3 regions of the Solwaraspora sp. WMMD792 genome follow, and region 3 is predicted to be linked to each of the others. Evidence: riboswitches for the same ligand, from Rfam matches in the RefSeq annotation. Region 3 holds a riboswitch; each other region holds the start of a gene.
What was found. A riboswitch is a leader RNA that binds a small molecule or an ion and turns the genes downstream of it on or off. The one in region 3 is predicted to bind cyclic di-AMP.
Positions count from the first base shown of each region.

Region 1: linked by a shared signal. The riboswitch ahead of O7629_RS30035 (hypothetical protein) and the one ahead of O7629_RS26965 (NlpC/P60 family protein) in region 3 are both predicted to bind cyclic di-AMP.
Region 2: linked by a shared signal. The riboswitch ahead of O7629_RS18025 (hypothetical protein) and the one ahead of O7629_RS26965 (NlpC/P60 family protein) in region 3 are both predicted to bind cyclic di-AMP.

Region 1 is NZ_JARUBH010000009.1:6,451,080-6,461,725, reverse strand. Features, by position in the region: gene O7629_RS30060 (cellulose binding domain-containing protein) at 1-731, opposite strand, end outside; partial or broken gene O7629_RS30055 (transposase) at 728-2,017, opposite strand; gene tnpA (IS200/IS605 family transposase) at 2,037-2,453, shown strand; gene O7629_RS30045 (hypothetical protein) at 2,450-2,788, opposite strand; gene O7629_RS30040 (TrkA family potassium uptake protein) at 3,518-4,195, opposite strand; cyclic di-AMP (ydaO/yuaA leader) riboswitch at 4,451-4,586, shown strand; gene O7629_RS30035 (hypothetical protein) at 4,589-5,605, shown strand; gene O7629_RS30030 (glycoside hydrolase family 65 protein) at 5,663-8,032, opposite strand; gene O7629_RS30025 (beta-phosphoglucomutase family hydrolase) at 8,029-8,778, opposite strand; gene O7629_RS30020 (ABC transporter ATP-binding protein) at 8,857-10,170, opposite strand; gene O7629_RS30015 (glycosyltransferase) at 10,297-10,646, opposite strand, start outside.
Region 2 is NZ_JARUBH010000009.1:3,783,924-3,794,569, forward strand. Features, by position in the region: gene O7629_RS18015 (AAA family ATPase) at 1-1,063, shown strand, start outside; gene O7629_RS18020 (cation diffusion facilitator family transporter) at 1,109-2,017, shown strand; cyclic di-AMP (ydaO/yuaA leader) riboswitch at 2,186-2,316, shown strand; gene O7629_RS18025 (hypothetical protein) at 2,321-3,457, shown strand; gene O7629_RS18030 (glycosyl hydrolase) at 3,942-6,899, shown strand; gene O7629_RS18035 (serine/threonine-protein kinase) at 7,070-7,990, opposite strand; gene O7629_RS18040 (STAS domain-containing protein) at 8,118-8,477, opposite strand; gene O7629_RS18045 (hypothetical protein) at 8,910-9,305, shown strand; gene O7629_RS18050 (cellulose binding domain-containing protein) at 9,387-10,646, opposite strand, start outside.
Region 3 is NZ_JARUBH010000009.1:5,797,020-5,807,665, forward strand. Features, by position in the region: gene O7629_RS26945 (glycosyltransferase family A protein) at 75-854, shown strand; tRNA gene O7629_RS26950 (tRNA-Gly) at 1,141-1,214, opposite strand; gene O7629_RS26955 (pyridoxamine 5'-phosphate oxidase family protein) at 1,360-1,875, opposite strand; gene dcd (dCTP deaminase) at 2,003-2,581, shown strand; gene O7629_RS26965 (NlpC/P60 family protein) at 2,742-3,680, opposite strand; cyclic di-AMP (ydaO/yuaA leader) riboswitch at 3,779-3,922, opposite strand; gene O7629_RS26970 (NlpC/P60 family protein) at 4,180-5,223, opposite strand; gene O7629_RS26975 (GPP34 family phosphoprotein) at 5,473-6,219, shown strand; gene O7629_RS26980 (VanZ family protein) at 6,216-6,800, opposite strand; gene O7629_RS26985 (heterodisulfide reductase-related iron-sulfur binding cluster) at 6,811-9,045, opposite strand; gene O7629_RS26990 (cell division protein CrgA) at 9,311-9,574, opposite strand; gene O7629_RS26995 (DUF881 domain-containing protein) at 9,806-10,618, shown strand.

The DNA of each region.
Region 1 (10,646 bases), 650 kb from region 3:
GGCGTGTTGTCCGCCGAGTACCTGAGCACGAAACCGAGTTGTACGCTGCCGCTGGCCGGGATCCGGCTGTTCCACGGCGTGTTGGTGACGGTGATGTCCGGCGGGATCAGGTCGACCGGTTCGGCGCCCCACAGGTGGCTGATCTGCTGGTCGCCGGGGAAGGTCCAGCGCAGGGTCCAGCCGTCGATCACGGCCGGTCCGGCGTTGTGGATGGTCAGCTGGGCCTGGAGGGCTCCGGGCCAGTGGTTCACCACCTGATAGCTGACCTCGCAGACCGGTGCCGCCGGCAGGGTCCGCACGGTCAGTGGCTCGGACGGTGGTGACGTGTTGCCGGCGTCGTCGTGGGCCCGCACCACGAAGGTGTACGCGGTCTGCGGCCGCAGTGCGCCGACCCGGGCGGTCGGTCCGGTCGGCGGGTGTTGCGGGGCGGTCGCCACCGGGGTGGTGGAGCCGTCAGGGTCGACTCGCAGCACCTCGTACCAGGCGACGTAGACGTTGTCGACGGACGGCTGCCACCGCAGGGTGACCGAGTCGGCGCCGATCGTGGTGGTGGTCAGCGCGCTGGGCGCGGTGGGTGGCTGGTCGTCGCCGGGCGGCATGGTCAGGCGCAGGCTCGGGCTGGCCGGCGAACGGTTGCCGGCGGCGTCGAGCGCGTACACCCAGAACTGGTACGTCTGCGACGGCCCCAGCCCGCCGATGGTGATCGCGTAGTCGGGGGTCGTGCTGATCACGACGTAGTCGGTGTGCAGTCGGGCGACCTCTTGACATCCTCTCCGCCCTGAAGGACGGAGATTCCCTCCACGCTGCGCGTGGAACACGCAGCGTCCGGGTGGGTTACCGCTTCACTGCGCGCCGCCGGGACAAGTCCCGGTCTTACGTGCGCTCGACGGTCGTTGAAGTCCGCCTGTCCGGCGGCCTTGATGTTGATGGCGGCGTTGATGTCCCGGTCGTGGTGACTGCCGCACGGGCAGTCCCACTCCCGGACGTTCAACGCGATCTTCTCGTTGATCCGGCCGCAGTCGCAGCACATCCGGGTGGACGGGAGCCACCGGTCCACCCGGGCGAACGCGCGCCCGTACCGCTGCGCCTTGTACTCCAGCATGCCGGTGAAGGCGGCCCAGCCCGCATCGTGCACGGACTTCGCCAGCAGAGTCCGGCCGAGACCGACAACGCACAGGTCCTCGACGTACACCGCTTGGTTCTCGCGGATGATCGCCGTGGACAGCTTGTGCTGCCAGTCCCGCCGGGTGTCGGCTACCCGCGCGTGAGCGCGGGCCACCTCGATCACGGCTTTCCTACGGCGGTTGCTGCCCCTCTGCTTGCGTGAGAGTGCCTGCTGCAACCGCTTGAGCTTGCGGGCCGCGCGGCGCAGGAACTTCGGTGCGGTCACCTTCGTGCCGTCGGACATGACCGCGAAGTGGGTCAGGCCCAGATCGATGCCGATCTCGGAGTCGACCGGCGGCAGCGTTTCGTCCTCGCCGATCTACACGACGAACGAGGCGAAGTACCGGCCTGCTGTGTCCTTGATCACGGTGACCGAGGTGGGATCCGACGGCAGGCCGCGCGACCAGCGCACCGGAACGTCGCCGATCTTCGGCAGCCGCAGGCGGCCGTTGTCACAGACCTTGAACCGGGAGTTCTTCGTGAACCGGATCGCCTGCCGGTTGTCCTTACGGGACCGGTACCGGGGCGGGGCCACCGTGCGGCCCCGGCGTTTGCCGGACAGCGAGTTGAAGAAGTTGCGGTACGCGGTGTTCAGATCGGCGAGGGCCTGCTGCAACACCACGGCCGACACCTCACCCAGCCAGGCCCGGTCCTCGCTGGCCTTGGCCGCTGTGATGACCAACTTCGACAGGTCGCCGTCGGAGATGTACTTCTCGCCCGCCTCGCGGGCCTGTTGACGCAGCCTGAGTCCGTCGTTGAAAACCACGCGGGCACACCCGAACGCCTGCGCCAGCGCGGTGCGCTGGGCGGCGTCCGGGGTGATCCGGTAGTTGTAACGGAGCTGCACGGCCATCACTGTATCATGTTGGTTTATGGTCGAACTTCGAGGCATCCGCACCGGCAGGCACTGCACTTTCGCGATGCATGTCCACTTGGTTTTCGTAACGAAGTTCCGGCACAACGTGTTCGCCGACCGGCACCTGACCCGGATGGAGGCGATCATGCGAGACGTGTGCGCCGACTTCGAGGCCGAACTGGTCGAGTTCAACGGCGGCCACAACCACGTCCACCTGCTGGTCAACTTCCCGCCCAAGGTCGCCGTGGCCAGGCTGGTCAACAGCCTCAAAGGGGTCTCCTCGCGCCGCCTCCGGCAGGAGTTCCCCGACCTGGCACGCCACTACTACCGGGCCAACAAACTCTGGTCCGGCTCGTACTTCGCCGGGTCTGTCGGCGGCGCACCGTTGAGCGTCATCAAGCAGTACATCGAGCAGCAGAACCGTCCCGGTTAAGGCACTGCTCGGGCCTGGCGGCCCTCCCAGCGCGGGCCTTCACCCCCGGCCTGAAGGCCGGAGCACTGGCCCGCATTCCGGTAGCCGGTCACCCCGACGTCGTCGGTGGCCGCCGTCCAGACCAGGGTGACGTCGGTGGTGCTGATCTCGGCGACGGTCGGGGTGCCGGGAGTGGTCGGCGGCTCGGTGTCCGCCGCGGCGAGCGCCACGGACGCCGGTAGCAGGGGTGGGCCGAGCAGTGCGGCGGCGACCGCGACGCCGAGCCGGCGTCGGGTGTGGTTGGGATCGCGCCGGATCCACCGGCGGCAGCGGTGCGGCGGTTGCGGCATGGACATCTCGCTTTCGGTGCGGCCGCCGGGACGGACCAGCGACCTTGATATCCATGATTGTCGATTGACTAGCCGGGCACCACCGCGCCGGCGGCGCGCGACCGGATCGTCCGGTCGCGACCAGCGGATCGACCGACTGTGAGCTTGCCCACTACCGATCGACGAACCTCGAACCCATGCGGGGCGACGGAAAGGGCCCGGTCCGACCGTCGCCACAGACCGGGCGCGGCAGCCCAGCCGCTGCCCCAGGCCCCATATACAACGAAGCCTGCCGATGCATCGGCAGGCCGGGCAGCACTGTCGGACGGACCGGCGTCGCGGTCCTGACTTGTCGGCGATTCCCCGCCGTAACAATCGAGGACTAGCGTGGGGACGGGGAGGGCAACCCCCGTCCCCACCATCAGTTGCTAAACACGCACGAGCGGTCTGGCGTCCAGGTCGTGCGTGACGCGCGGGAGCCGGGCCACGCGAGTGGCTCTGGTTCCACCTCCTCTCGACAGGTGGTGCGCGGGCTGGCGGCGGAGTCCGGGCTTGGCCCGCCGCCAGCCTCGGGAGCTGTGCGGTTGACACGGTGATGTCGCCATCGCCGCGCCACGCGTCGACTACTTCAGCGGGGCACATCCATCGATGGAAGCGCTCCCATGCAGGGACTGTAGCCTGAGTCACGAGTTTGCGAAAGTCCGGCGGCTGATCAGCTCACGAAATGAAGGTGTGATGAGGCGGTCACGCCCATGTTCACCGGCCGAACTGCTGAACCGCCGTGGTCGCCCCGGCGACGATCAGCAGCGCATCCGGCGGGATCAACGTCTCAGGTCCCGCGTACCTCAGCTGCCGGTCCCGCTCCTTGATCCCGACCACCGTGATGCCGTACCGCTGACGTAGCCGGGACTCGGCCAACGTCCGGCCGGCGGCGTCCGGTGGGGCGCAGACCTTGGCGATGGCGAACCCGTCGTCGAACTCGATGAAGTCGAGCATCCGACTGGCCAGCAGGTGGGCCACCCGGTCACCCATCGCCGCCTCCGGAAAGATCACATGGTGCGCGCCGACCGAGGCGAGGATCCGGCCGTGCTTGGCGGTGATCGCCTTCGCCCAGACCTCCGGGACACCCAGCTCGGTCAGCGCCACCACGGTGAGGATGCTGGCCTCGACGTCCGAGCCGATGCCGACCACCGCGCGGGGGTAGTCGGCGACGCCACACTGGCGCAACGCCTGGTCATCGGTCGAATCCGCCTCGACCACCCTCGGCAGCCGCTCGGACCAGCGGTGCACCCGTTTGGGGTGCTCGTCGATGCCCAGCACGTCGTGGCCGAGACGGAGCAGAGACTGGGCGACCTGACCACCGAACCGGCCGAGGCCGATCACCACCACGCTGTCGGCGTCCGGCGGCCCGACCGGGGAATCGTCATCTCTCATCGAAGATCCGTCCGACGCTGCGACTTTCCCGCTTTTCCTCATACGCACTGTAGTCAGCCGCTAACCTCGGCGCAGCGAATCCGGCCCGCCTGACGACTTGTCGTACGCCGCCGAACGCAGACAGTGGACATCACCGAAAGTCGTTGCCTGGTAACGGATTTTTCAGCTCAGTCAGGATTGTCGAGGTGTTGATGCCGGTGACCGATCCGGTAAGCTTGCCGGCGGTCTCCGCCAGGCGGCGCCCACCGGTGCCGGCGGTGACCGCCGCCCAATCACCCTCCGGGGTGAGCCGGGGAACCACGTTTCCACCGGGGTGAATCCGCGCCAGCGGTAGGGATCGTTCCGTCCCGAACCCGTCAGCTAACTCGGTCGGCGGCCAAGGAAAGGAACAGGATGACCGCACCCCTCCGCCGGCGGATTCCGACGGCCGCGGCCCTCGCCGCCGTCGCCGCCCTGCTCGCCGGCTTCGTCGTAGCGTCGCCGGCCGCCGCTCAGGATCCGGACGACGAAGGCGCCCCGCCACTGCTCAGCGAAGTGCTCGAATCGACCGGCCGGGGCTACGTCGAAGCCAAGGCGGCGGTCGACGAGTCCCGCAAACGCCAGTTGAAACTCAACCTCGAGTTGGAAAAGGTCGAGGAACGGATAGCGGCGCTGACCCCACAGATCGGCCAGGTCGCCTCCAACTCGTACCGTCTCGGTCGGATCACCCCGGTGATGGTCCTGCTCAACAGCGCAGACCCGGACGCGTTGCTGGAACGCGCCGAAGGCCTGGACATGATCGCCATGCACGACAACAAGCGGATCCGGGAGCTCAACGAGGCCCGCGAACAGGCCGCCCGGGCGGTCGCCGCGATCGACGCCGAAGTGGCCCGCGAGGAACAGCAACTCGAAGCGATGGCCCGCCAGAAGAAAGAGGCCGAAAAGGCCCTGCAACTGGTCGGCGCGGTCGCCACCAACGGGTTCGTCTCGGCCACCTCGCCGGTCGCCGCCCAGGCGCCGCGCAACTCGGACGGTTCCTGGCCGTCCCAGTCGTGCAGTCTGGACGACCCCACCACGAGCGGCTGCATCACGCCGCGCACCATGCACGCGCTGAACGAGGCGAAGAAGGCCGGCTTCACCCGCTTCGTCTCCTGCTTCCGCCCCGGCGGACCGTTCGAGCACCCCAAGGGGCGGGCCTGCGACTTCTCCGCTCAGCAGCAGGGGTTCGGCGGCGACGCCTTCGGCGACGACCGGCTGTACGGCAACAACCTGACCGCCTTCTTCGTCCGCAACGCCGACAAGCTCGGCATCCTGTACGTCATCTGGTACCGGCAGTTCTGGTCACCGACCACCGGCTGGAGTTCGTACAGCGGCGCCGGCGGCGACCCGAACAGCGACCACACCAACCACGTACATCTGTCCCTGCTGTGACCTGACCTCACCTCGTGCGGTGCCGGGCCGGCCCGGCACCGCACGAGACGTAGGTCGTCAGTCGGTACGCGCCGACCGGCGTACCGGTGACCGGCCGGTCGGCTGCTGCGGCGGCGGACCGACCGGGCCGGCCGGCGGGATCGCCCGGGTGACCGGCTTGTCCGCAGCCACCGTGATCGATTCGCCGTGGTGGGTCAGGTCAACGGTGGCGTTGGGGTCGACGTCGCGCAGCGAGTAGGTCACCTCGTCGTGCTGGACCGCCACCCGCAGCCGCAGGCCCCGCCACATCATGGCGAACTCCAGCCGGTTGATCCGCTGTGGCAGCCGGGGAGCGAAGGCCAGCTCCCCGCCGTGGTCACGCATCCCCCCGAAGCCAGCGACCAGCGCGAGCCACGCCCCGGCCAGGGCGGCCACGTGGATGCCGTCGCGGGTGTTGCGGTTGATGTCGTGCAGGTCCATCAACGCGGCCTCACCCATGTAGTCGTGGGCGAGCTCCAGATGGCCGGTCTCCGCGGCGATCACCGACTGGGTGCACGCCGACAACGACGAGTCCCGCACCGTACGCCGCTCGTAGTAGGCGAAGTTGCGGGCCTTCTCCTCCTCGGTGAACGCGTCGCCCCGCCAGTGCATCGCCAGCGCCAGGTCGGCCTGCTTGACCACCTGCTTGCGGTACAGATCGAAGTACGGGTAGTGCAGCAGCAGCGGATAGTGGTCCTGCGGGGTGCCGGCGAAGTCCCACTCCTGGTGCCGGGTGAACCCGGCCGACTGCGGGTGCACACCCAGCTCGTCGTCGTACGGGACGTGCATCGACAGCGCCGCGTCCCGCCAGGCCGCGGTCTCCTCGTCGTCGACGCCGAGCACCCAGGCCCGGTCGGCGTAGCGCAGCGCGCAGTCGGCGGCGGTCAGCAGGTTCCGCTGCGCCATCAGGTTGGTGTAGATGTTGTCGTCGACCACGGCGGTGTACTCGTCCGGCCCGGTCACCCCGTCGATGTGGAACCGGCCGTGCCGGTCGTGGTGGCCCAGCGAACGCCACAACCGGGCGGTCTCCACCAGCAGTTCGAGGCCGATCTCCCGCTCGAACTCGACGTCCCCGGTGGCGTGCACGTACCGCCGGACCGCGTCGGCGATGTCCGCCGCCACGTGGAACGCGGCCGTGCCGGCCGGCCAGTACGCCGAGCACTCCTGGCCACGGATGGTCCGCCACGGGAACGCCGCCCCGTTGAGCCCGAGCATCCGGGCCCGCTCCCGCGCCTGGTCCAGGGTCGAGTGCCGCCAGCGCAGCACCGAGGCGACCGCCCCCGGCTGGGTGTAGGTCAGCACCGGCAGCACGAACATCTCGGTGTCCCAGAAGGCGTGCCCGTCGTACCCCGGTCCGGTCAGCCCTTTCGCCGCGATCGGCCGCTGCTCGGCTCGGGCACCGGCCTGCAGGACGTGGAACAGCCCGAACCGGACCGCCTGCTGGATCTCCGGGTCGCCGTCCACCCGCACGTCCGAGTGGCCCCAGAAGTCGTCGAGGTACTTGCGCTGCTCGGCGCAGAGCCCTTCCCAGCCGGAGATCCGGGCGCCGGCCAACGCCGCGCCGACCTGGTCGCGCAGCGCCGGCAACGAGCGCTGACTGGACCAGCCGTACGTCAGCAGCTTCACCATCCGCAGCCGCTGCCCCGGCTCCAGCAGGCAGGAGACGGTGGTCCGGACCCAGTCGTCGAAACCCTCGGTGCTGACCGACACCTCGCCGGGGCCGTCGATCTCGTGCCCCATCGCCGCCGCCATCCGCAGCCCGCTGGCCTTGGTCCGGTGAATGAGCAGCCCGCCGTCGGGCTGTACCAGCCGCTCCTCGGCCTGCAGCGGCGTCTCCAGCACCGCCGCGACGCGCGGGTCCTTGCTCTGTGCCGGCAGCTCCTCGTTGGCGACCAGCTCGGACTGCACGATGATGCGCAACGGCTCGTCGACCGCCTCCACCTCGAAGCAGATCGCCGCGACCGCCCGTTGGGTGAACGACACCAGCCGGGTGCTACGGACCCGGGCGGTACGCCCGGCCGGCGAGCGCCACTCCAGCCGACGGTCCAGCAGACCGGCCCGCAGGTCGAGCACCCGCTCGTGGGAGAGCAGGTCGCCGTAGCGCACGTCGAACGGTTCGTCGTCGATCAGCAGCCGGATCGGTTTGCCGTTGGTGACGTTGACCAGCGTCTGGCCGGACTCGGGGAAGCCGTAGCCGGCTTCGGCGTACGGCAGCGGCCGCAACTCGTAGAACGAGTTCAGGTAGGTGCCGGGCAGTCCGTGCGGTTCGCCCTCGTCCAGGTTGCCGCGGAATCCGACGTGCCCGTTCGCGAGGGCGAAGACCGACTCCGACTGGGCCAGGATGTCGAAGTCGAGCCGGGTCTCCCGCACGTGCCACGGCTCCACGGGGTAGGCCCGCTCGCGGATCACCGTTCGGCTCCGACCAGCAACTCCCCCAGATCGCTCACCACGATGTCGGCACCGTTGGCGAGCAGTTCGTCACCGATGCCGACCCGGTCGACACCGATGACACAGCCGAACTCCCCCGCACGCGCCGCCGTCACGCCGGCCAGCGCGTCCTCGAACACCGCGGCGTTGCCCGGCTCGACGCCGAGCTGCGCGGCAGCGGCCAGAAACGTGTCTGGTTCCGGCTTGCCCCGCAGGCCCTTTTCGCGCGCGATCACCCCGTCTACCCGCACCTCGACCAACTCCTCAATCCCCGCCGCGATCAGCACGTCCCGGCAGTTGGCGCTGGCCGAGACGACGGCCCGGTGCAGCCCGACCCAGCGGGCAGCATGAAGGTAGGCCAATGAACCGTCGTAGACCTGCACCCCGTCTTCGGCGATGCGTCGCAGCAGCACCTCGTTCTTCCGGGTGCCGATGCCGTACACGGTGTCGGCCTCCGGGGGGTCGTCCGCCGACCCCTCGGGAAGCTCAACGCCTCGCGAGGCGAGGAAGGAACGCACCCCGTCGGCTCGTGGTCGGCCGTCGACGTACCGGCTGTAGTCGGCGCCCGGATCGAATGGCTGAAACGGCTGGCCGGTCTCGTCGGCGCGGGCGCGGAGGAAGTTGTTGAAGGTTTCCTCCCACGCCGCGTTGTGCACTTTCGCGGTCTGAGTCAACACCCCATCGAGGTCGAACAGGCAGGCGGTCACATGAGCGGGTAGACCGAGCACGCAGCCAATCTAACCTGATCTCCGGTCGGCCGGCTCGGTTTCCACCGGCGCGCCAGCCCATGGTGACCGGTCAGTCACTCATCGCCAGCCGACGTCGATCCGGTCGCCCCGTTCGTCGAAGAAGTGCAGGGCGTCCATCCGGACCGAGACGGCCAGTGGATGGCCGGGGGTGACCGCCGGGTACGGAGCCAGTCGCACGGCCAGCTCGGCCGGCCGGCGGTGGTGCCGCCCCGGGTCGCTGAGCACGCTCTCCCGGTCCGGGCCGGACTCGGCCGACTGCTCGCCGACGGCCGCCCGGCCGACGGACCGACCGGTGAGGCGCTGCATAACGCCGCCGAACCGGCGCAGGCGGCCGCCGGCACCGGCCGGCTCCACCGCCGTGCCGGCGAGGTCGTCGACCACGATCGCGGTGGCCCCGATGTCGAGGTAGGCCAGCGACTCGTGGCCGTGGTGTTCGAGGAACCGGATCCGGCCCTGCAGCACGTCACCCGGGCTGCCGGGGGCGACCGGGGTCAGGGCCTCGGCCCGCAGGCCGACCACGATGCGTTCCCCGTGGTAGTGCGACACGGCCCGGGCGCGCAGATCGGTCCAGGGCAGGTAGAGGGTCTGTTCGCCCAGGTTGAGCGCGACGTAGCGGTCGAGATGGACGTAGACCGATGCCTCCAGCAGGTTCATCCGAGGGCTGCCGAGGAACGCGGCGACGTAGAGGGTGGCCGGCCGGCCGTACACCTCGGTCGGGGTGCCGACGTCCTGCAGCACGCCCTTGCGCATGATCGCCACCCGGTCGGCCATGGTGAGCGCCTCGGCCTGGTCGTGGGTGACGTAGACGGTGCTGACGCCGAGCTCGCGGACCAGCCCGGAGATCTCCGCCCGCAGCTCGGCCCGCAGCCCGCTGTCCAGGTTGGATAGCGGCTCGTCCATCAGGAACAGGCCGGGACGGCGGACGATGGCCCGCCCCATCGCCACCCGTTGCCGCTGGCCACCGGATAGCTGACTGGGCTTGCGGGCGAGTACGTCGCCGATGCCCAACGCGCTGGCGACGTCCGCCACCCGCTCCTGCCGGGACGCCGTCTCCACTCCGGACAGGCGCAGCGGGAAGGCGATGTTGTCCCCCACCGACATGTGCGGGTAGAGGGCGAAGTCCTGGAAGACCATCGCGACCCGGCGGTCCCGGGGCGGAATGTCGTTGGCCAGCTCGCCGTCCAGCAGCACCGCACCGCTGCTCGGATCCTCCAGCCCGGCGATCATCCGCAGCACGGTCGACTTGCCGCAGCCGGACGGGCCGAGGAGCACCATGAACTCACCGTCGTTGACGTCGAGGTTGACCTTGTCGACGGCGACGGTCCCGTCGGCAAAGACCTTGGATACATCCTTGAGCGCGACGGTGGTCACCGTCACCTCCCCCAGCCATCGGTTGCCGGCCCCCGAATGACTGTGACGAGCGCCATCGCCCTGGCACATCGGGTAAACGTGCCATGTTCATATTGTGACAACTCGATTACCAGGAGGTCGGATGGATTACCGAGCGGTTACTTCGGGTAGTCCGACCGGCGACGTACCGAACTCCGGGTGCCGGGGTACCCCGTCCCACTGCTGGCCACCCCGCCGCAGGAAGTAGTCGAGACCGGCGTCCCAGGTGTGCCCGGCCGCCCGCCGTTCGTACAGGTAGCCGAGCGGATGGGTGCGGTAGATCAGCCCGCCGGCACGCAGCACCCGGTCCATCAGGCCACGGTCCACCGACCGGGGCACCGGCCGCCAACCACCGACCGCCTCCAGGTCACCGCGCGCCATCAACATCGTGCCGCCGGCCACCGGGGCGCCGTACGCCTCCGGCGGCACCGCGGCCCGGCGGACCGTGACCCCGAGCA
Region 2 (10,646 bases), 2.0 Mb from region 3:
GGCCCCGGCCCGGCTGCCCGGACAGGCCGAGTTCGAGGACGAGTTGTCGGACCGGGACGATTTCCGGGACTTCCTGCGGGCCTGGTGGCCCCGCCTGCTGCCGCGACACGTGCTGGGCTGGCTGGCCCGGCCGGACCGGCTGCGTCGGTACGCGCGGGGAGTGCTCGACCCGGCCGAGATCACGGTGCTCGCCGACGCGTTCGGTGGCCTGGCGGACAACGGGCCGACGATCGCGGACGTGGCGCTGCTGGACGAGTTGGACGAACTGCTCGGCCGGCCACCGCAGCCCCGCCGCCGGCACCGGGATCCGTTCCAGGTGACCGGCGGGGTGCGTGAGGTGACGACCTTCGCCGATCGGGACCGGGCGGCCCGGGCCGCCGCCCGGGAGCGGCCGGCCGACTACCGGGAGTACGCCCACGTGGTGGTCGACGAGGCGCAGGACGTGTCGCCGATGCAGTGGCGGATGATCGGGCGCCGGGGCCGACTCGCCTCCTGGACGGTGGTCGGGGATCCGGCGCAGACCGCGTGGACCGGGGATCCGGCCGAGCTCGCCCAGGCCCGGGACCGGGCGTTGGGGCGGCGGCCGCGGCGGGAATTCCAGCTGACCACGAACTACCGCAACCCGGCGGAGATCTTCGAACTGGCCGCCGAGGTGATCCGCGAGGTCGCTCCGGACGCCCCGTTGCCGACGGCGGTCCGATCGACCGGGGTGGCGCCACGCCGGGACCGGATAGCTGCGGCGGTGCTGCCGGCTGCCGTCCGTACCGCGACCGCCGAGATGCTGGCCGCAGTGGAGGGGACGGTCGGCGTCATCGCCGCGGTGGCCCGGCGGGACGAGGTCGCCGGCTGGCTCGGCGAGCTGGCGACCTCTCGGCTGCAGGTGGTGTCGAGCCTGCAGGCGAAGGGCATGGAGTACGACGCGGTGGTGCTGGTGGCCGGCGAGGAGATCCGTGCCGAGTCCGAGGCCGGGGTGCGCACCCTCTACGTCGCGCTCTCCCGGGCGACGCAGCGGCTGGTCACCATCGACCTCGACCCGGAGTCGATTGCACATATTGCTATGTGAGCATTAGTCTACTGACGAGACGCCGGGCGACGGAGGGTGGCAGGCGTGGGAGTCGGACACGATCACGGCGCCGGGAGCACCGGCCAGCGACACTACGGGCGTCTCTGGGCCGCCTTCGCCCTGCTGGCGGGCTTCATGGTCGTCGAGGCGGTCACCGCGCTGGCCACCGGCTCCCTGGCACTGCTGTCCGACGCCGGGCACATGTTCACCGACGTACTCGGCATCGGCATGGCGCTCGCGGCGATAGCCGCGACCCGGCGACCGACCGGGGAGCCGCAGCGCACCTTCGGCCTCTACCGCCTCGAGGTGCTGGCCGCGCTGGCGAACGCCGTACTGCTCGCCGGGGTCGCGCTCTACGTCCTGGTTGAGGCGGCCCGCCGGTTCGCCGATCCGGAGCCGGTGACGGTCGGCCCGATGCTGGTGGTGGCGGTCGCCGGACTGCTCGCCAACATCGTCGCCTTCGCCCTGCTGCGCCAGGGGGCCAGGGAGAGCCTCAACGTACGGGGCGCCTACCTGGAGGTACTCGGCGACCTGCTCGGCTCGGTGGGAGTGCTGGTGGCCGCCACGGTGATCGCCACCACCGGCTGGTGGTACGCCGACCCGCTGGTCGCCGTCGGTGTCGGGGTGTTCATCCTGCCGCGCACCTGGCGGCTGGCCCGGGCCGCGCTGCGCATCCTGGTGCAGGCGGCGCCGGAGCATGTGGAGGTCGCCCGGGTCCGCAGCCGGCTGGCCACCGTGCCGGGCGTCTGCGACGTGCACGACCTCCACGTCTGGACGCTCACCCCGGGCATGGAGGTGGCCTCGGCACACCTGGCCGTGACCCCGTCAGCCGATATCGGCACGGTGCTGCGGGACGCCCGGACGGCCCTGCACGACGAGTTCGGTATCGAGCACGCGACGCTGCAGATCGAGCCGCTGGCCCCCGCCGACTCCTGTGGACCGGCCGACTGGTGATTAGCAGATGCTTAAGTTTCGTGACCTTACCGCGACGTTGACAGCTACGATATACGTATATTTCTGATTTTTCCAGACATAACATGGCTATCGATACCGGGACGGCAACCCGGGGAACCGGTAGTCTCGGCCCCGGTCTCCGCTCGGGCGGCGCCCCTCCGGCGCCCGCGGAGGCCGTCGCCTAATCGCCGTACGGCGAGCCGGGGAACCACGTACCTGGGGTGCATCCGCGTCACGCGGTAGGGATCTTCCGTCCCGAACCCGTCAGCTAACCCGGTCGGCGGCTGACGGAAGGAACGCACAGTGTCACGCACAGTCCACAGGAAAACCCGATTCGCGTTGTTGGCGGCGTTGACCGCCGCCCTGATGGCCGTCACCGGCACCCCGATCGGCTCGCCGGCCGGAGCCGCCCTGCCCACGAACCGACCCGACCGGGTCGACGACGAGGGCGGCACCGACAGCCTGCGCAAGGAGCTCGATGCGGCCTCGAAGGGCTGGATCGACGCCAAGGCGGCGCTCAACCATTCGAAGGACCGGCAGAAGAAGCTGTCCGAGCAGCTCGACACGGTCGGTGCTGAGCTGGAGCAACGGAACAGGAACGTCGGGCACATCGTCGACCGCGCGTACCGCAACGGCCGGCTCGGCCCGGTCTCCGCGCTGCTCAACAGCACCTCGCCGGAAGGGTTCATCGACCGGGCGGCGGCGCTGAGCGCGGTGACCGCCAACGAGGAGAAGCAGCTCCGCGAGCTGTACCGCACCCGTGACCAGGTGACCAGGTCCAAGGCTGCGATCGAGCATGAGATCCGGGAGCAGCAGAAGCAGGTCACCATCATGGACCAGCGCCGGAACCAGGCGGAGCGGGCCCTGGCCGTCGCGGTCGCCGCCGAGAAGGAGGCGGAGGAACGGGCGAGGCAGCAGGCGGCGGAGGAGGCCGAGCGGGCCGCCGCCAGCGGATCCTCCGGCTCAGGATCCTCCGGCTCCGGCTCGTCGGGATCCGGGTCGTCCAGCGCGTCGGCGACCCCGGCCCCACGCAACGCCAACGGCTCCTGGCCGGCCGAGTCGTGCAACGTCGACGACCCCACCACCTCCGGCTGCATCACGCCGCGTACGCTGCACGCCCTGAACCAGGCGAAGGCTGCCGGCTTCACCCGCTACGTGTCCTGCTTCCGCAACGGCAGCTCCGGCGAGCACCCCAAGGGCCGGGCGTGTGACTTCGCCGCCCAGCCCAACGGCTTCGGTGGAGTGGCGACCGGCGGCGACAAGAGCTATGGCGACAACCTCGCGAACTACTACATCAACAACGCCGACCGGCTCGGCGTGCTCTATGTGATCTGGTACAAGCGGATCTGGCTGCCCAGCAGCGGCTGGAAGACGTACAGCGGCGCAGGCGGCGACCCGTCCAGCGACCACACCAACCACGTGCACCTGTCGGTGTACTGACGTCGCGCGTACGGGGGCGGACGGCCACGTCGGTGGCCGTCCGCCCCCGTACTGCTATGAACCGACGCCCCCGCCGGCTCGACGGTGATCCCCCGAATCGCCGTAGCGCATTCCCGGAGGACGATTCCTGTCAGCATCGATAATAGATGTGCAGGAGCCTCGGGCAGCACCGAAAGACCGATCGGCATATCGACCGACGGCCACCGGCATCCACACGAGAGCGCTCTACCACCACGCAGTCACACCCGGCTCACGCTGGGCACATTGCCGCCCGCGAGGCCGAGAGAGCGCTCTCACAGTTAGATATATAGCAGCAGCGGCACGGCTGTCAACAGACCGCGACGACCCCGTACCGGATGAACGAAACTTCATGTCGGGATATTGACAGGAGCCCGTATGTCTGATGACCTCCTGGCAATAACTCATTAATGGGCGTGAAATTTTTCGCGATCGTGGACTGCGCCCGACCCAACCCGGAGGCACCATGAACCTGTCGATCCGTGGCGCGCGAACAGGTCGTACGCCGCGCCGGATCCTGGCAGCCACCACCGTGACGGCGCTGGCCGCCACCGGACTGATCTTCGGCGTACTGCGCACCGCCGACGCCGCCACCGTCGGCGCCGGCAGCTACACCACCACCCGCCCGGCGGGCGCGGCCGCCCCGACCGCCTGCGGCAACATCTCCGCCAACCCCCGGCAGTACGTCACGGGCAACGCCCCAGCCGGCGCGGTGCCGACCAACGACTGGTGGTCGTCGCTGCTGTTCAAGCGGTACAACTGCGCCTACTCCGACCCGCTGCACGCCCACCCGATGTCGTTCCAGCCGACCGCCGGCGGACTCGGCGTCTCCTACACCACCGAGGCGGCGATCTCCGGCACGTCGACCGGCGTCGGCGAATACCACTACCCGTACACCCGGGAGTTCACCCTCGGCGTCGCCGGACTCAACGCCCCGGACGTCAAGGTCGACGGCTGGACCGACTGGACGGTCAGCCCGTACTGGTCCGACGGGGCCCGTACCCTGCGCGCGACCGTCGGCCACGGTCTGCCGTTCGTGTACGCCCAGGTCACCGGCGGCAACGCGGAACTGTCGTTTCCCGGCACCCCGACGGTCTGGCACCACGGCGGCACCCGGGTCGGCTTCTCCATGCGCGGCCACGACTACGTCGCCTACGCCCCCAGCGGCGCGACCTGGACCGTCAACGGGACCACCATCAGCTCCACCCTCGCCGGCCGCGGCTACTTCTCCGTCGCGCTGCTGCCGACCGGCGCCGGCACCAGCGCCGCGCGGCGCACCGCCCTGATGGACAGCTACGGCCGGTACGCCCACGCGCACGTCACCGGCACCCGGGTCAGCTGGAGCTACGATCAGGCCAGCAGCACGGTCGACGCCACCTACAGCTTCACCACCACGGCCCGGGAGGGCTCCGTCACCGGCACGGTCGTCTCCCTCTATCCCCACCAGTGGAAGCACCTCGACGGCGGCAGCCCGATCGCCGAGACCTACGTGTCGGCCCGGGGCCCGATGCGCAACCTGATCGGCGCGACATCGTTCCGGACCGCGATGCGCTTCCACGGCGTACTGCCGGAGGTCCCGGCGGTGGCCACCAGCGTCGGTGCCGACCTCGCCACGCTCACCGCGCACCTGGACCAGGCCGCGTCCGGCGACCCGCTCGCCGGCTTCGACAACGACACCTACTGGACCGGCAAGGCGCTCGGCCGGGCCGCCCGGCTGGCCGAGATCGCCGACCAGCTCGGCCGCACCGCCCAGCGCGACCACCTGCTCACCGCGATCCGGAACCGGCTGACCGACTGGTTCACCGCCAGCCCCGGCAAGACCCAACGGGTGTTCTTCTACGACCAGGCCTGGGGCACTCTGGTCGGCTACCCCGCCTCGTACGGCTCCGACACCGATCTCAACGACCACCACTTCCACTACGGCTACTACATCGCCGCCGCCGCGACGCTGGCCAAGTTCGACCCCACCTGGGCGGCGACCAGCCAGTACGGCGGAATGGTCAACCTGCTGATCCGCGACGCCAACAGCTGGGACCGCAACGACCCGATGTTCCCGTTCCTGCGCGACTTCGACATCTACGCCGGCCATGACTGGGCCGCCGGACACGGAGCGTTCTTCGCCGGCAACAACCAGGAGTCGTCCTCGGAGGGAATGAACTTCGCCAACGCCCTGATCCAGTGGGGCCTGGCCACCGGCAACACCGCGATCCGCGACGCCGGGCTGTACATCTACACCACCCAGTCGGCGGCCATCCAGGAATACTGGTTCGACTCCTCGGACACCAACTTCCCGGCCTCCTTCGGCCACCGGTCGGTCGGGATGGTCTGGGGCGACGGCGGGGCGTACGCCACCTGGTTCAGCGCCGAGCCGGAGATGATCCAGGGCATCAACATGCTGCCGGTCACCGGCGGTTCGCTCTATCTCGGCTACCGGCCGGACTACATCGCCACCAACTGGAACGCGCTGGTCACCAACAACGGCGGCCCGCCGACGGTCTGGCAGGACATCCTCTGGTCGTTCCAGGCGCTCGGCGACGCCAACGGCGCCCTGGCCAACCTGCGGGCGAACCCCAACTACCCGGTCGAGGAGGGCGAGAGCCGGGCGCACACCTTCCACTGGGTACGCAACCTGGCAGCGTTGGGCCGGGTCGACACCGGCGTCACCGCGAACACTGCCCTGTACGCGGTGTTCAACCGCAACGGTGCCCGCACCTATGTGGCGAGCAACATCACCGCATCGCCGGTCACGGTCACCTTCTCCGACGGCACCCGGATGACCGTGCCGGCCGGCCGGACCGCCACCACCGGGGCGCATACCTGGAGCGGCGGCAACGCCACCGGCGCCCCGACCACCCCCAACCCGTCACCGAGCCTGTCCCCAACGCCGCCGACCTCGCCCACGCCGGATCCGACCACCCCGCCGGTCACCACGGACCTGTTCCATCTGCGGTCCGCCGGGGTGCTGAGCAACACCGCCGGAACGAACGCGACGACGGTCACGGTGCCGTCGGCCGGCGGGGCGAACCACGACGGTACGCCGCACAATCCGGTCACCTTCCGGGCCTGCGGGTTGACCGGTGCGTACCGGTCGGCGGCCAGCACGTTCGACCTCCAGGTGGACGCAGGCACCTCGGTCGGTGCGGGCATCCAGGCCCGGGTGTCGTACGACTTCACCGGCTCCGGCAGCTACGGCCGTACGGAGACCTACCACTACTTCGCCACCGACCCGGTGCCCGGCACGGAGTCCTACCGGCAGAGCGCCGGACTGAAATCCGCCTCGGGTGAGTTCCGGGCGATGAGCAACGGGTGCGTCCGGCTGGAGTTGTGGAACGCGATCGGTAACGCACCGACCACGGTTCGGGTCGACGCGGCGAGCGCCGACGCCGGTCGGTCAACCCTGCGGGTGCCGTTCCGGATCGGCTGATCCGACCGGCACCTCCGACCGGTACCGAAGGAGGAAACCCTTTCCCGACGCGCGGCGCCGGGAAAGGGTCCTCGCCGTTGACGATGCCGGACGTGCCGCGACGGCGGAGCCACTTCCCGGACATCTGCTACATATTGCACAATCCCCCAGAATGACCGATAATTCTTGATTCAGGGCAGAACGTCGTGACTCGCCCTGGCAACGCCGATCCCGCTGTGTGGGCCGATCCCGCTGTGTGGGCCGATCCCGCTGTGTGGGCCGATGCCGACGCCGCTGCCGCTGCCGCTGTCGACGCCGACGCCGCTGTCGCCGAGCAGGTCCCAGAGCGCGAACGCCGCCTCGACGCTGGTCGGTCGGTTCTCCGGACGCTTGCTCATGCAGGCCCGGCAGAGATCGGCCACGGGACGCGGCAACCCGGCGACCGCCAGCACCGGGGTGGGAGCCAGGGCCCCTGTCCGCACACCGGTCACCGGCGACCCCGGGCTGATCCCCGGGTACGGCAACCGCCCGGTCAGCATGTGGTAGAGCAAGACGCCGAGGGAGTAGACGTCGTCGCCCGGTCGACCGGAGCCGGCCACCGTCCCCGGCGGCCGGCCGGCCGCCGGCGGGCCCGCCAACCGAGCCAGCCCGAAATCAATGATCTTGGCACCGGACCGGGTCAACATCACGTTGCCGGCGGTGAGGTCCCGGTGCACCACACCCCGCCGGTGGGCCACCGCCAGCACGTCTGCGGCGGTGCCCGCCGTGCGCACCGCGGTCGGCCACGGCAACGGACCGCCGGTCAGCCGGTCAGCCAGCGACTCGCCGCAGATCAGCTCCATGACGACGTACGACGACGTGCCGCCCCCGGGTAGCGGCAGTTCGCCGACGTCGTAGACGCGGGGCACACTCGGATGCCGCAACCGCTGGGTGATCGACGCCTCCCGGCGGATGTCGTCCCTGGCGCGTCGGTCGTCGGCGGCGGCCGGTGCCAGCAACTTGATCGCGAACGGTCGGGCCGAGTCGACGTCGATCGCCTGGTAGACGAGCGACACCCCACCGCGACCGATCGGACGAAGAAGGACATAGCGCCGGAGAATGGTGGTACCCACCAGCAACCATGTCACGATGGACCATTTTCCGGCAGGACAGCGCTACCGACAAGATCTACCGCCGGGTGTTAACACGGCCCTAATCAGCCGTTCGAGCTGCGGCCGGACGCCACCGACCGCCGCGAGGTCAGGAGAGCGGCACCTCGCGCTCGGCGCTGTCGCCGACATACGGCTCAGGCGCGCCGAACAGACCGAGCAGCCCGGTCACCCACAACTGACGGTGCACGAACCGGCTCGGCTCGGTCACCACCAGCTTGATGCCGCTCACCTCGGCCGCCTGGAAACCGGCAACCATCGCGCTGATGCCCACCGAGTCGATGAACGTCACCAGCCGCATGTTCAGCTGGATCCGGGTCGGACGGCCGTTGGTCAGCACCGCCTGCACCGCTTCACGCACCTCATGCGCGGTATCCACGTCGATCTCACCCTGTGGTGAAATCTCGACCACTGCACCAGGCAGCGTCGATGTGACAACCGACAGGCTCACGCGAGCACCTCCACTCGCCCATCCGGGCGTCTCGTCAGTACGCGGGCCGCGACCGAGAGTATTCCGGTGCGGGCTTCACCGCCAGCTTTCGCCGGGCCGGATCCGCATCCGACGGGCACAATAATCGCTAACAATCAGACATCCCGCATCATAGCCCCCTGCGCGCTGAGCTACGGCACGGACACCCGGGGCACGATTCGTAGAGGCTTGGGGCGCCTGGGTGCCAACCACGAACCTCCGGTGCCCCACCGGCCTCCGGCTCCGCGCCGGCTGTCGTCCCAACAGTAGCGGCCCGGTACGACAGAAGACAGCCGTAACGGCGCGACGACGAGGGGGTTTGCCGTCGACCAGGGCTGGGCACGTGGAGGCAACCGCAGCGCGCCACGGCCGCCGGGCGCTACCGGCAGCCGTGGCGCTGGAGGAGGTAGCAGCATGTTCGCGACCAACCTGATGGAACGCCGCCGCAAGCCGCAACGCGTCACCGACCAGGCCTGGGCGCATCTGGTCTCGGCGGTCGACTCCGCCGGCGACGCCGCTCGCCTGGCCCGCCGGCACACCTCGAACCTCGCCACCGAGACCGGATCACGGATGGGCCCGGCCAGCGCGGAGGCGCGGCACCGGGCGCGAGCGGCCGTCGACGCGCTCGCTGGCCGTCGTCGGGCCATGCCGTGGGCGTTGCTCGCCGGTGCGGCGGCGGCCGGGGTGGCCCTCGGCTGGCTGGCCGGGGCGATGACCCGGTCGGTGCTCCGGCCCGGCGAGCGGTCCGACGAGGCGCGGATCGAGTTCGTCGACGTGGACGAGCCGACCGGCAGTACCCCGCGGCGGTGATCGGCACCGACCGCAGCACGACCGCCGGGGCGGCGTCGACCGAGGTCGACGCCGCCCCGGGCCATGAACCCGCCACCCGGCTCAGTCCGCTGCGCAGCTCACGCCCGCTGGAACTCCGTTACCAGCTGTCCAGTCGGCCAGGAAACCCAGTGTGGTGCTGCCCCCGGGACCGAGGTCACCGTTCCACGAGACGTTTCGGACCGTGACATCGTCACCGCTCTGCGCGTGCTGCCCACCCCAGAGCTGGGTGATCCGCTGACCGTCAGGGAAAGTCCAGGTCACCGTCCAGCCGGTGATCCCGGCGCTGCCGGTGTTGGTCACCCGAACCTCACCCTGGAAGCCGCCCTGCCAGGAGCCGACCACCTGGTAGACCGCCGTGCATCCGCCCGGCGGCGGGGTGGTCGGACCGGGGGTGGGGCTGCCACTCGGACTCACCGACGGACTCGGACTCACCGAGGGACTCACCGACGGGCTCGGACTGGCCGACGGGCTGCCGGACGGGGTCGGGCCGACCGTCGGTGACGGCGGCGCACCGAGCCGGTCCGCCATCAGAATGCCGCGGCCGTTGGTGCCGAGGTACACCCGGCCGTACACCCGGGGATCGCCGGTGATCGCGTCGCCCATGTTGCCGTACTGATGCTGGTCGTCGTTGATCCGCACCCAGCTGGCACCGGTGTCGTCGGAGCGGAACACCCCGGTGACCCCGTCGATCGTGCCGACCAGGAAGACGGCGTGGTAACCGGCCCCGGGTGCGGCCTTGCCGAACCCGACGTTGCGGCCAGCGGTGACGCCGGCCACCCGGCTGAACGTGGCACCGGAGTCGGTGGAACGGAACAGGCCGGAGTCGCCGGCCAGCCAGATGTGACCTTCGTGGCCGGCGACCGTGGCGAACCGGCCCTGCTCGGCCGGCAGACCGGTGGCCGCCGAAACGACGAAGCTGCGACCCCCGTCGGTGCTCACGTAGAACTGCCCGTCCGCGTAGGCGTAGAACGTCTCGCCGTCGACCCGGTCGGCCTCCACCCGTGCCCCGGCCGGCACCCCGGTGGACGGGCTGAACCCGCCGCCGAAGCTGGTCGCATGGTGCACGCCGACCCCGCCCGGGCTCCACACCACCGCGCCACCGTCGGCCGCGACGGCGACCGTACCGCCGGAGGTGACGCCAGCAGGCTCGCTGCCGGCGTACCAGTTGGCCCCGGAGCTGTACGAGTAGGCGATGTGGCTGACACCGGAGTCGCCGTTGCCGACCCGGACCATCTGCTGCGGGTTCAGCTCGGCGTAGTCGATGCTGGTGTTTCCGGAGAGGTTGGGCTGGTCATGCATCATGGCCGGCACGGTGTCCGG
Region 3 (10,646 bases):
GGAACATTCGTACCAGAGACCGGAGCGCCACAACGCTGGGTCAACGATCAACAACCCATAGTAGAGTCGGAGCGATGCGCCGGCCCCCGCAGACCATCTCGGTGGTCACTCCTGTCCATCCCGCGAGCATCCCGTACCTCGCTGACGCGTACGCCTCGCTGCGGGCGCAGCGGATGCCGCCTGGCTGGCAGTGGCGCTGGCTGGTGCAGGAGGACGGGCAGACCGGTGAGGTCGCCGCCGCGCTGCCTCAGGACCGACGGATCAGCGCCGGCCACAACCGCCCTGGTGGCCCCGGCGTCACCCGCACCATGGCGCTGTCCCGCGTCGACGGGCCGCTGGTCAAGGTGCTCGACGCCGACGACCGGCTGACCTCCGACGCGCTGGCCCGCGACATCGCGGTCCTCACCGCCGACCCGACGGTCGGCTGGACGACGGCGGCGGCGCTCGATCTGCTGAGCGACCACAGCACGGTACGGATGGCCACCGATCCACCGGGCGGCCGGTTGCCCGCCGGTACGGTCCACCGGTGCTGGCAGGAGGACGCCTACCGGCTGCCGGTGCACCCGGCGACGCTGTGCATCCGTACGGACCTGCTGCTGGCCCTGGGCGGCTGGCTGGCGCTGCCCGCCTCCGAGGACACCGGGCTGCTCCTCGCCGCGAGCACGGTCAGCGACGGTCACTTCATCGACGAGCCGGGGTTGCTCTACCGGAAATGGCCCGGGCAGGTGACCAACCAGCAGGCCCACTGGTCCCCGACGGAACGGGCCGACCGGATCCAGGTGATCGAAAGCCGGGTCGCCGCGCTGGCGCTGCTGGGTATCGGCCCGACGTCGTCCGCACCGCAAGGTCGATGATGACGCGCGACGGTCGTTGCACGCAGTGTGACCCTCTCGGGCCAGGGGTTACCTGTTCAGCTTGATGCCAGAGGTGCATCAGGATGCACCTGCGGCATCACGTCCGCGGAGGCAGCATGGGTTCCGAGGCGGGCAACTGGCAGAGCTGACCAACCGCAGCCCCAGCGAGTTGATCCGCGAGGTGCTTCAGGCCGCGTACCCGCGAAAGTAGGAAGCTGGCGGCGATCCCGCGCGCCTACGACGAAAGCCCTGGTTGGGATTGTGGTCCTGACCAGGGCTTTCGGTGTGGAGCGGGTGACGGGAATCGAACCCGCACTGTCAGCTTGGGAAGCTGATGTTCTGCCATTGAACTACACCCGCGAGCGGCCCCACTCTACCCGGTCCGCCCGGTCACTGCGCAACAGGCCCGGCCGCCGGCCGAGCACAGCACGGGGTACGGCTCGACACCCGTCGACCGAGCGTCAACGGGTAGCGCGTCGACGCGTCGGCCGGTGCACGCGGCGGGTCAGCAGGCGACCGGGGTCGGCACCGGGTGGGAGACGCTGCCGCTGGTCGGGTCGAGCCAGACCTGGACGGCTGGTTGCCGTGGCGCCGCCGCCGCGTAGTGGCCGGTGCTGCCACCGCGTTGCGCCACCATCGCCACGTCGACGGTGAACTCGAACAGTCGCCAGTCGACGTGCGGCACGGCCCCGAGATCGCTGGCGAGCCGACCCACCTTGGCCGGATCGGTGACCGGATGCGCCCGACCTGCCAGGTACGCCTCGTCGTCACTCTCCTCCGGCGGGAACGAGTGCAGCGCGTACCGACCGTCCCGCTCCAGGTCACGCCGCTTCGGCGAGTCGATGATGAAGCAGAACAGCCCGCTGTCGGTGATCACCGGGGAGACCGGGTGCACCCGGGGACCACCGTCGGCTCGGACGGTGGCGAGGTAGCCGAGGCCGGGACCGTACTGCTGCATGAGGAGTCGGATCGCCGTGGCCAGGCGGGGCTCGTCGGCTGCGAACTCGGACCAGGTTGCCATGCGATGATTCTATCGAACATGTGTACGAAGAGATAGTCGGATCGCCCGGCCAAGCCGATCCGGGTACGTTCCGGCCAGGACACCGGCCGCGCGGTCGCACCGGCCGCACGGTCGCTATCGTGTGACGATGCTCCTCTCCGACCGGGACATCGTCGCGGAGACCAAGACCGGCGGCCTCTCCCTCGAGCCGTTCGAACCCTCGCTCATCCAGCCGTCGAGCATCGATGTCCGGCTCGACCGGTATTTCCGGGTCTTCAACAACCACCTGTACACCCACATCGACCCGGCCACCCGGCAGGACGATCTGACGTCCCAGGTCGAGGTGCCCAGCGGCGACCCGTTCGTCCTGCACCCCGGTGAGTTCGTCCTCGCCTCCACGCTCGAGGTCGTCTCGCTCGGCGACGGCCTGGCCGCCCGACTGGAGGGCAAGTCGAGCCTGGGTCGGCTGGGCCTGCTGACCCACTCCACCGCCGGCTTCATCGACCCCGGCTTCTCCGGCCACGTGACGTTGGAGTTGTCCAACGTGGCGAACCTGCCGATCAAGCTCTGGCCCGGGATGAGGATCGGCCAGTTGTGCATCTTCCGGCTCTCGTCGACGTCCGAGCATCCGTACGGGTCGGCGGTCTACGGATCCCGGTACCAGGGGCAGCGTGGGCCCACTCCGAGCCGGTCCTGGCAGCGGTGGCGCACCTGGCCGACCAGCTGAACCGGCTGGGCTGTTGGAGAGCCGGCGCACCGGCGGCGGGGAGGCGAAAGGCGCCCTCCCAAGCCGGGGGGAGACATGGGAGGGCGCCTTTCCGGTGGCCGGTGCTGCCGCTTGACGGGGGGATCAGCGGCACGCGCCAGGCCATGGGGAGGAGTGAGGTCTAGCCGGGCCTGCCGTAACTGTGCACACTCGAACCGATCTTGCGCATCTGCACCGGTTCGCCCGCCTGGGAGGCGTGCACGATCCAGCCGTTACCCACGTACATGCCGACGTGGGAAAGCCCGCTGTAGTAGAAGATGAGGTCGCCGGGGCGCAACTCGTCCCGGCTGACGTTGGCGGTCACCTGACGCTGCCGGGCGGCGTTGTGCGGCAGCGAGACGCCGGCCTGCGCCCAAGCGGCCAGGGTGAGACCCGAACAGTCGTAGCTGCCCGGTCCCGCTGAACCCCACACGTACGGCTTGCCGATCTGCGCGCAGGCGAAGGTGACCGCCTTGCCGGCCGCACCGCCGGGGTAGGTCGCCGGGCAGGGCGCGGGACGCAGCGAGCCGAGGGTGTTGGTCGAGCCGTACGCCTCCAGGCGCAGGTCCTGCAGCCGGTCAACCTCGGCGTCGATCTCCTTGGCCTTCGCCGCCAGCTGAGCCTCGGTGCTGGTCAGCTCGACGATCAAATCGTCGAGCGGGGCCTTCTTCGCGGCGTACTCGTTCTTGAGGTCGACGACGGCCTGCACGTCGCGTGCCTGCCGCCGGGCGAACTGGTCCAGCAGCTCGAGCTGGTCGGCGAGGTGGGTCGGCTTGCCGTTGGTCAGGATCGCGTTGAAGACCGACGGACTACCGCCCTTGTACGACCGGGCGGCGAACTCGCTGACCCGGTCCATCGCCAGGTCGATCTGGATCTGCAGCGGCTTGATCTTCTTCTGCAGTTCGTCCGCCTGCTTCTTCTTGGCGGCGAGGTCCTGCCGTACGGCGTTGTGCCGTTCGATCGTCGGTTCGAGCTCGGCCCAGACCTCGTCGATCTGCGACTCGATTTCGGCGACGGTCGGCTGCGCCTGCGCCGGCGCTCCGACCAGCAGCAGACCGACGCCGGTGGTGGCGGCGATCAACGCGGTGAGTATTCGGCTAGGGTCGTGCGGCGTTTTTTGCCGATGGTCGCGGCTGGACCACCGGAGGTATCGCCGAGGGGCGCTCGTAGCCACCGGACTCCTTCTCCCCAGACCGCCTACCGGGTTAGCTGACGGGTTCGGGCGGAAAGGAGACGCCCTACCGCAGGTGGCCTGCGGATTCACCCCGGAAGTGCCGTGGGTCCCCGGCTCGCCGTCAGACGGCGATTAGGCGGTGTCAGGCCGAGGTCAACCCGGCTGGTTGACGTCCTCCCGACTCGACGATCCCCAAGGGTAGAGAGCGGCGTTCTCGCTACGCAAGCGAGAACATGGACTATCTCATTGAGTACGCAGGCGATTGCGTATCGTGCATAGGCTGCCATCGTTCAAGCGTTCGAATCTTGCCGGGCGGACCGGCCCGTTCATACCGGTCCGCCCGTACGTTCGGCCGACCAACGCGCGCCACTCAGATTGCCTCGGCGGGCTGGCTGACCTGCCGCGATCAGCCGACCCGCTTGAATCCGGCGAGCGGCATGTTGTCGATGTTCTCCATCTGCACGGGTTGACCCGCGCGGGGAGCGTGCACCATCAGGCCATTACCGATGTAGATCCCCACGTGATGCAGATCACTAAAGAAGAATACGAGATCCCCGGGTTTGGCGTTGGCGCGGCTGACCGAACTGCCCTGATTCCACTGAGTTCCGGTGTAATGCGTGAGGCTGACACCGGCACTTGCCCAGGCGTACTGGGTCAGGCCGGAACAGTCGAAGGCGTTCGGCCCGGTGGCACCCCAGACGTACGGCTTACCGAGCTGTGCGCACGCGGTGCGGACCGCGGTTCCGGCGGCTCCGCCGACCGACACCGCCGGGCACGGGCCGGAGGCACCAGATCCGCCGGTGTAGCCGGTGGACTGGTACGCGGCGTTGCGCGCCCGCTCCAGGCGCTTGATCTCGGCGTCGATGGTCTTGCGCTGCTCGGCGAGCGTCTTGTCCTGTGCCTGCTGCTTCGTGATCAACTCGTCCAGCGTCTGCCGTTCGGCGAGATAGCGGTCCCGGGTCTCCAGAACAGCGGTGATCTTTTCCTGCCGACGCTTGGAGATTCGGTCCAGCACCACGAGCTGATCCGCCAGGCTGGTCGGTGATCCGGTCCGGAGCAGGGCGTTCAGTTCGCTCGACGGCCCGGTCCGGTAGTAGCGGTTGGCAACCTCGCCGATCTCATCCGCCGCCAGGTTGGCCTGCAGGGACAGGGGGCGGATCTTCTCGTCGAGCGCGGCCGCTTTCTTCTCGTTGGCCTTGAGCTCGCTGTGCACCTTGTTGTACTGCTCGATGACCGGTTCCAGTTTCAGCCACTGGGCATCCAACTCGGCTTCGATCTCAGCCAGCGTCGGCTCGGCGTGGGCCGGCCCAGCCGGGGAGAGCAACGCGATTACGGCGAGCAACAGCGTGATCGCACTATGCCGCAAGAGCCGTAAAGGCCGATGCTCTCCGCGTCGATATCGGGACCCACTGTGACGATGGATGTGCGAATTTGCGAGCGCACGTGCCATTGGCAGCGACTCCTTCAATGGTTCGATCGCTGGGGCCTCACGGGCGGGGGTACGGAGGCCGACATCCGCAGCGGTCGGTGCATCACCTTATTGGAAAGCGCGGTGTTCGTTCAAGACCGCCTGCCGCCTCTGCTTCCTCCGTGGCAACCGCTCGGCGCCGCCCGCAGCACTGCTTCTCCCGTAGCAGCTGCTTCTCCCGCAGCTACCGCTTATCCTGCGGTCACCGGTCTGGGCGGTTAGCGTGATGACATGGAGTCGCTCAGCCTCGCGGAGGAGCTGGTCCTGCTCAGCTATGACGATTCCGGGACCGCGACCGTCGCTTCCCCAGAGCTCGACTACGCCGTCGCCGGGGCGGTGTTGTGCGACCTCGCCGTCGGCGGCCAGATTGCGATTGACGCAGACGGCCGGGTGCTGGCCGACGACAACCCGACCGGCGGCAACCCAGCCGACGACAGCCAGGCCGACGACGATCCCGCCGGCGGGTACGCGCCCGGCGGAGCCCCGGGTCGAGGCCACGGTCGGGAGCTGCTCGACCAGGTACGGACCAGGATCCAGGCCGAGCCTGGCCGCGCGACCCGCGACTGGGTGGTCGATCTGTCCCACGGTGTAGTCGACGAGGTACTCGACGGGCTGGTCGCCTCGGGGGTGCTCCGCCGGGAACGGGACCGGGTGCTCTGGGTGCTGCCCCGGACCAGGTTCGCTCCGCCGGACGGCGTCGAACCGCCCGCCGAGACGGAGACCCGGCGACGGCTGGCCGCCGCCGAGCGCGGCGCGGGACCGGTCGGACCACGTACCGCCGCGTTGGCCTGCCTGCTGAACGCACTCGACGTGCCGGACGTCGGTGCTGCACGGCCTTCGGACGCGCGGCACCGGCCGCCCGCGGTGCTCGGGCCGGCGGCCTGGCCGATCGCCGCGACCACCGACGTCGTCGACGGGTACCGGGCGACGGTCGCCCGCAGCGTCTTCACCGCCACCGACGTCGCGACTGGCAGCTAGCTGACCCCGGTAGGCGACGGCGCGAACCGCCGCCACAGCAACCGGACCACACCGCCGCCGACCGCCCCGATCAGCGCCCCGGTCGCGTTGTTGACCCAGTCGTAGCCGACACACTCGCGGCCGACGCCGAGCACCGCCTGGGCGACCTCGACGCCGGCCGGGGCCAGCACGAGCAGCCCGGTGGCCAGCGCTGGCCGGTGGACCGCCAGCACGGTACAGAACGCCAGCGGTACGAACATCGCCACGTTGCCGACCCGTTCACCGAGCGAGTCGACGGTGACCAGCCCGGACCACAGCACCGCCGGATCGGTGAGCGACCGGAGGCACGCGGCGAAGACCTGGCCGTCCGGGCCGGAAACGGAGACCCCGGGGGCGAGCGGTACGCCGGACCCGGTCGGTGCCGGTGGCAGGGTGAGCGCGGCGATCGCGGCGGCGCTGAGAAGCATCCCGAGCGTCGGCCAGCGCGCCCAGCCGAGCCGTACGGCGAGCGGCCGGTGCACCAGCAGGCTCACGCCGGCCAGCACCGCCAGGGTGAGGAACGGCCAGGGCTGGGAGAGGAATTCGCGGGCCCAACCCAGCACCCGCTTCTCCCTACTCCTCGGCCGACGATGACGATGACGCCGACGATGCTACCGCTGGCTTGACCGACCTGAGCAGCACCGTCGCCACATCGACGACCTCGACGTTCTCGCCCGCCGCGCCACTGGACTGCTTGCCGGTGACCCCGTCGCCGAGCATGGTGTAGCAGAACGGGCAACCGACCGCGATGGTCTGGGCCCCGGTGGAGAGCGCCTCCTCGACCCGGTCGACATTGACCCGCTTGCCGATCCGCTCCTCCATCCACATCCTCGCCCCGCCGGCACCGCAGCAGAACGAGCGTTCGGAGTTGCGTGGCATCTCCCGCAGCTGGGCCGCGTCGCCACCCGCCTCGGCACCTGCGGTCAACGCGGCACCGAGCACCTCCCGGGGCGGGCTGAACACCCGGTTGTGCCGGCCCAGGTAGCACGGGTCGTGGTAGGTCAACCCACCGTCGACCGGGGTGACCGGGGTGAGCTTGCCGGCGGCGACCAGGTGGGCCAGCAGCTGGGTGTGGTGTACGACGTCGAAGTGGCCGCCGAGCTGGCCGTACTCGTTGCCGAGGGTGTTGAAGCAGTGCGGGCAGGTCGCGACGATCTTGCGTTTCGCCGGCTCCCGGTCGCCGAACGCCTCGTTGAGGGTCTCGACGTTCTGCTGGGCCAGCATCTGGAAGACGAACTCGTTGCCGATCCGCCGGGCCGGGTCGCCGGTGCAGGTCTCGCCCTCGCCGAGGATGGCGAAGTCGACGCCGGCTTCGTGCAGCAGGGTCGCCACCGCGCGGGTGGTCTTCTTGGCCCGGTCCTCGAACGCGCCGGCGCAGCCGACCCAGAACAGGTACTCGAAGTCGTCCACCTCGCCGACCCGGGGGACCGCGAAGTCGAGCCCCTTGGTCCAGTCCTCCCGGGTGTTCGGCGGAGCACCCCACGGGTTGCCCTTGTTCTCCAGGTTGCGCAGCATCACGCCGGCCTCGCTGGGGAAGCTCGACTCGATCAGCACCTGGTAGCGGCGCATGTCGACGATGTGGTCGACGTGTTCGATGTCCACCGGGCACTGCTCCACGCAGGCCCCGCAGGTGGTGCACGACCAGAGCACGTCCGGGTCGATGACGCCGCCGTCGTCGGCGCCGCCGATCAGCGGGCGGTCGGCCTCGGCCAGCGCCAGGGCGTCGACCTTGGCGAGCTGTTCGGCCGTGCCCTTCTCCTCGCCGGTGAGGTCCTTGCCACCGCCGGCGAGCAGGTACGGCGCCTTGGCGTAGGCGTGGTCACGCAGCGACAGCACCAACAGTTTCGGTGACAGCGGCTTACCGGTGTTCCAGGCCGGGCACTGCGACTGGCAGCGGCCACACTCCGTACAGGTGGTGAAGTCGAGCAGGCCCTTCCAGCTGAACTGTTCGACCTGGGCGACGCCGAACTGGTCGGACTCCGGGTCGGCCTCCTCGAAGTCGAGCGGCTTGCCGTCGCTCATCATCGGCCGCAGCGCGCCGAGGCCGGAGTTGGGCCGGCCGGGGTCCCGCTTGAAGTAGATGTTGAAGAAGGCGGCGAACCGGTGCCAGGCCACCCCCATGGTCAGCGTCAACGCGATGACGATCAGCCAGGTCATCGAGATGAGGATCTTGACCAGGGCGGTGATGCTGATCGCCGATTCGGAGGCGGGCAGGACCGCACCGAGGGCGTGGCTCACCGGAGTGGCCCAGACCGGGAAGTCGAAGTGGTCGGTGGCCACCCGGAAGCCGCGGATCAAGAAGCCGCAGATCAGTACGGCGAGCACGACGGCTTCGACGAAGTAGCCCTGCCACATCGTCGAGCCGGTGAACCGGGACCGGCCGCCGGTCCGGGTCGGCCGGTTCGCCAACCGGATCCCGATGAGCACGCCGATACCCGCCATGCCGAGGATCGAGATGAGCTCGGTGACCAGCCCGTACAGCAGCCAACCGCCGATCACCGGAATGCCGCCGCCGGCGTCGACCACCTCGAAGTACGCCTCCAGCACGAGGATGGAGAGCACGATGAAGGCGACCATGACGAACCAGTGGGCCGCCCCGACGACGCTCCATTTGAGCATCCGGGTGTGGCCGAGGGTCTCGCTCAGCATCACCTTCGCCCGGGTGGCCGGGTCACCGGTGCGGTGCGGGTCGGCCTTGCCGAGTCGGATGATCGAGACGAACTGCCAGACCGCCCGGCCGGCGAGCACCACCGCGACGGCGGTGACGATGGCGGCGACCACCGTGGTGACGATCTGGACCGTACCCATTCGTTGGCCTCCCGGTGTGCTGCGGACGAGCGGCAGAGTGACCGGAAGGCCGGCCACGGAGCTTCAGCCTACCGCCAAGTTACCCATGGGTAATGTGACGAGCGTCGCACCGCACCGGCGACCGGTACTCGCCACCCTATGGCAGCGTCGCCGCCACGCCAGCGCCCGGCCCCCGACAAAACAGCAGGTCGGCCGGCATCCTCGTGGACACCGACCGACCTTGGGTGGCTCTGACGGGCCGACTGCGGACCGACTGTGAACCGGGTCAGCGCCAGCGGGAGAGCAGGATCAGCGAACTCACCATGGCACCGAACCCGATCGCCAGGTTCCAGTAGCCCCAGGAGGCGACCGGGTAGGCGGTCTCCGACAGGTAGTAGACGACCAGCCAGCCGATGCCGAAGACGATCAACGAGACGGCGCTGATCGGCAGCCAGACCGGACTCGGCTTGCGGGTGGCAGCCGTCTGGGTCGGGCGGACGTCGGTCGGCGGGGTGTAGACCTTCTTCTTGCGAACCTGCGACTTGGGCACGACGCTCTCCTGGTGGCTATCATCCGGCCCGGCAACCGGACGCAGCGGCGACGGTCCATGGCCAATAATGTTCAAGAGCTAGCGTAGTCAAGTTGCCGCGATCCGGCCACGGGCCGCAGCACGGCAGCAGCGACATTTGGGCACAACCAGGTCCACCAGGTGCGATAGACCGCCCAGGTGGCCCACTATGCGGACACTTGTCGATGGCTGGCAGGCGGAGAGGGGGCCGAGGTGGAGTACACCTCCGGCAGCGCGTCCTGGCGGGACGTGGTCCGGCGTGCCGTTCGCGGGCTGCTACGTCGACGGCGCGGCGCGGAGCAGCCCGGCTGGTCCGCCGGCGTACCGCTGATCGCGCTGCTCGCCGGCCTGCTGTTCACCACGACCGCCACCACCGCCAGCGGCACCAGCCTGCGGGAGGACCGTCGACCACAGCTCGCGCAGCTGATCGACGACCGACGTACCCAGCTCGCCGCCGCCGAGGAGCGCGCCGCCCAACTGCGCGACCAGGTCGACCAGCAGACGGAGCTGGTCGCCGGGTCGGACGAGCCGATCGCCCGGCAGCAGGCCCGGATCGACGCGAACCGGTCGGCGGCCGGCTTCACCGCGCTGGCCGGCCCGGGCGTCATCATCGAGCTCGACGACGCGCCGCGGCTGACCGACCTGCCGGACGGTGCCAGCAACGACGACCTGGTGGTGCACCAGAGCGACGTACAGGCAGTGGTCAACGCACTGTGGGCCGGCGGCGCCGAAGCGATGTCAATCATGAATGTACGGGTGTTGGCGACCAGCGCGGTACGCTGTGTCGGGAACACGCTGTTGTTGCACGGCGGGGTCTACTCGCCCCCATTTCGGATCGCCGCGATCGGTGACCCCAGCGCCCTGCAGCAGGCGCTGGCCGACTCCGAAGGGGTGCAGTTGTTCAGGGACGCCGTGACCCACTTCCAGCTGGGCTACCAGGAGACCGTCGAAGCCGAGCTGACCGTGCCGGCGTTCGACGGATCGGCAGCGCTGCGGCACACCACCGTTCCGGAGTCGGCGCGATGACCCGGCCCGGGGTGCCCGGCCGTCCAGG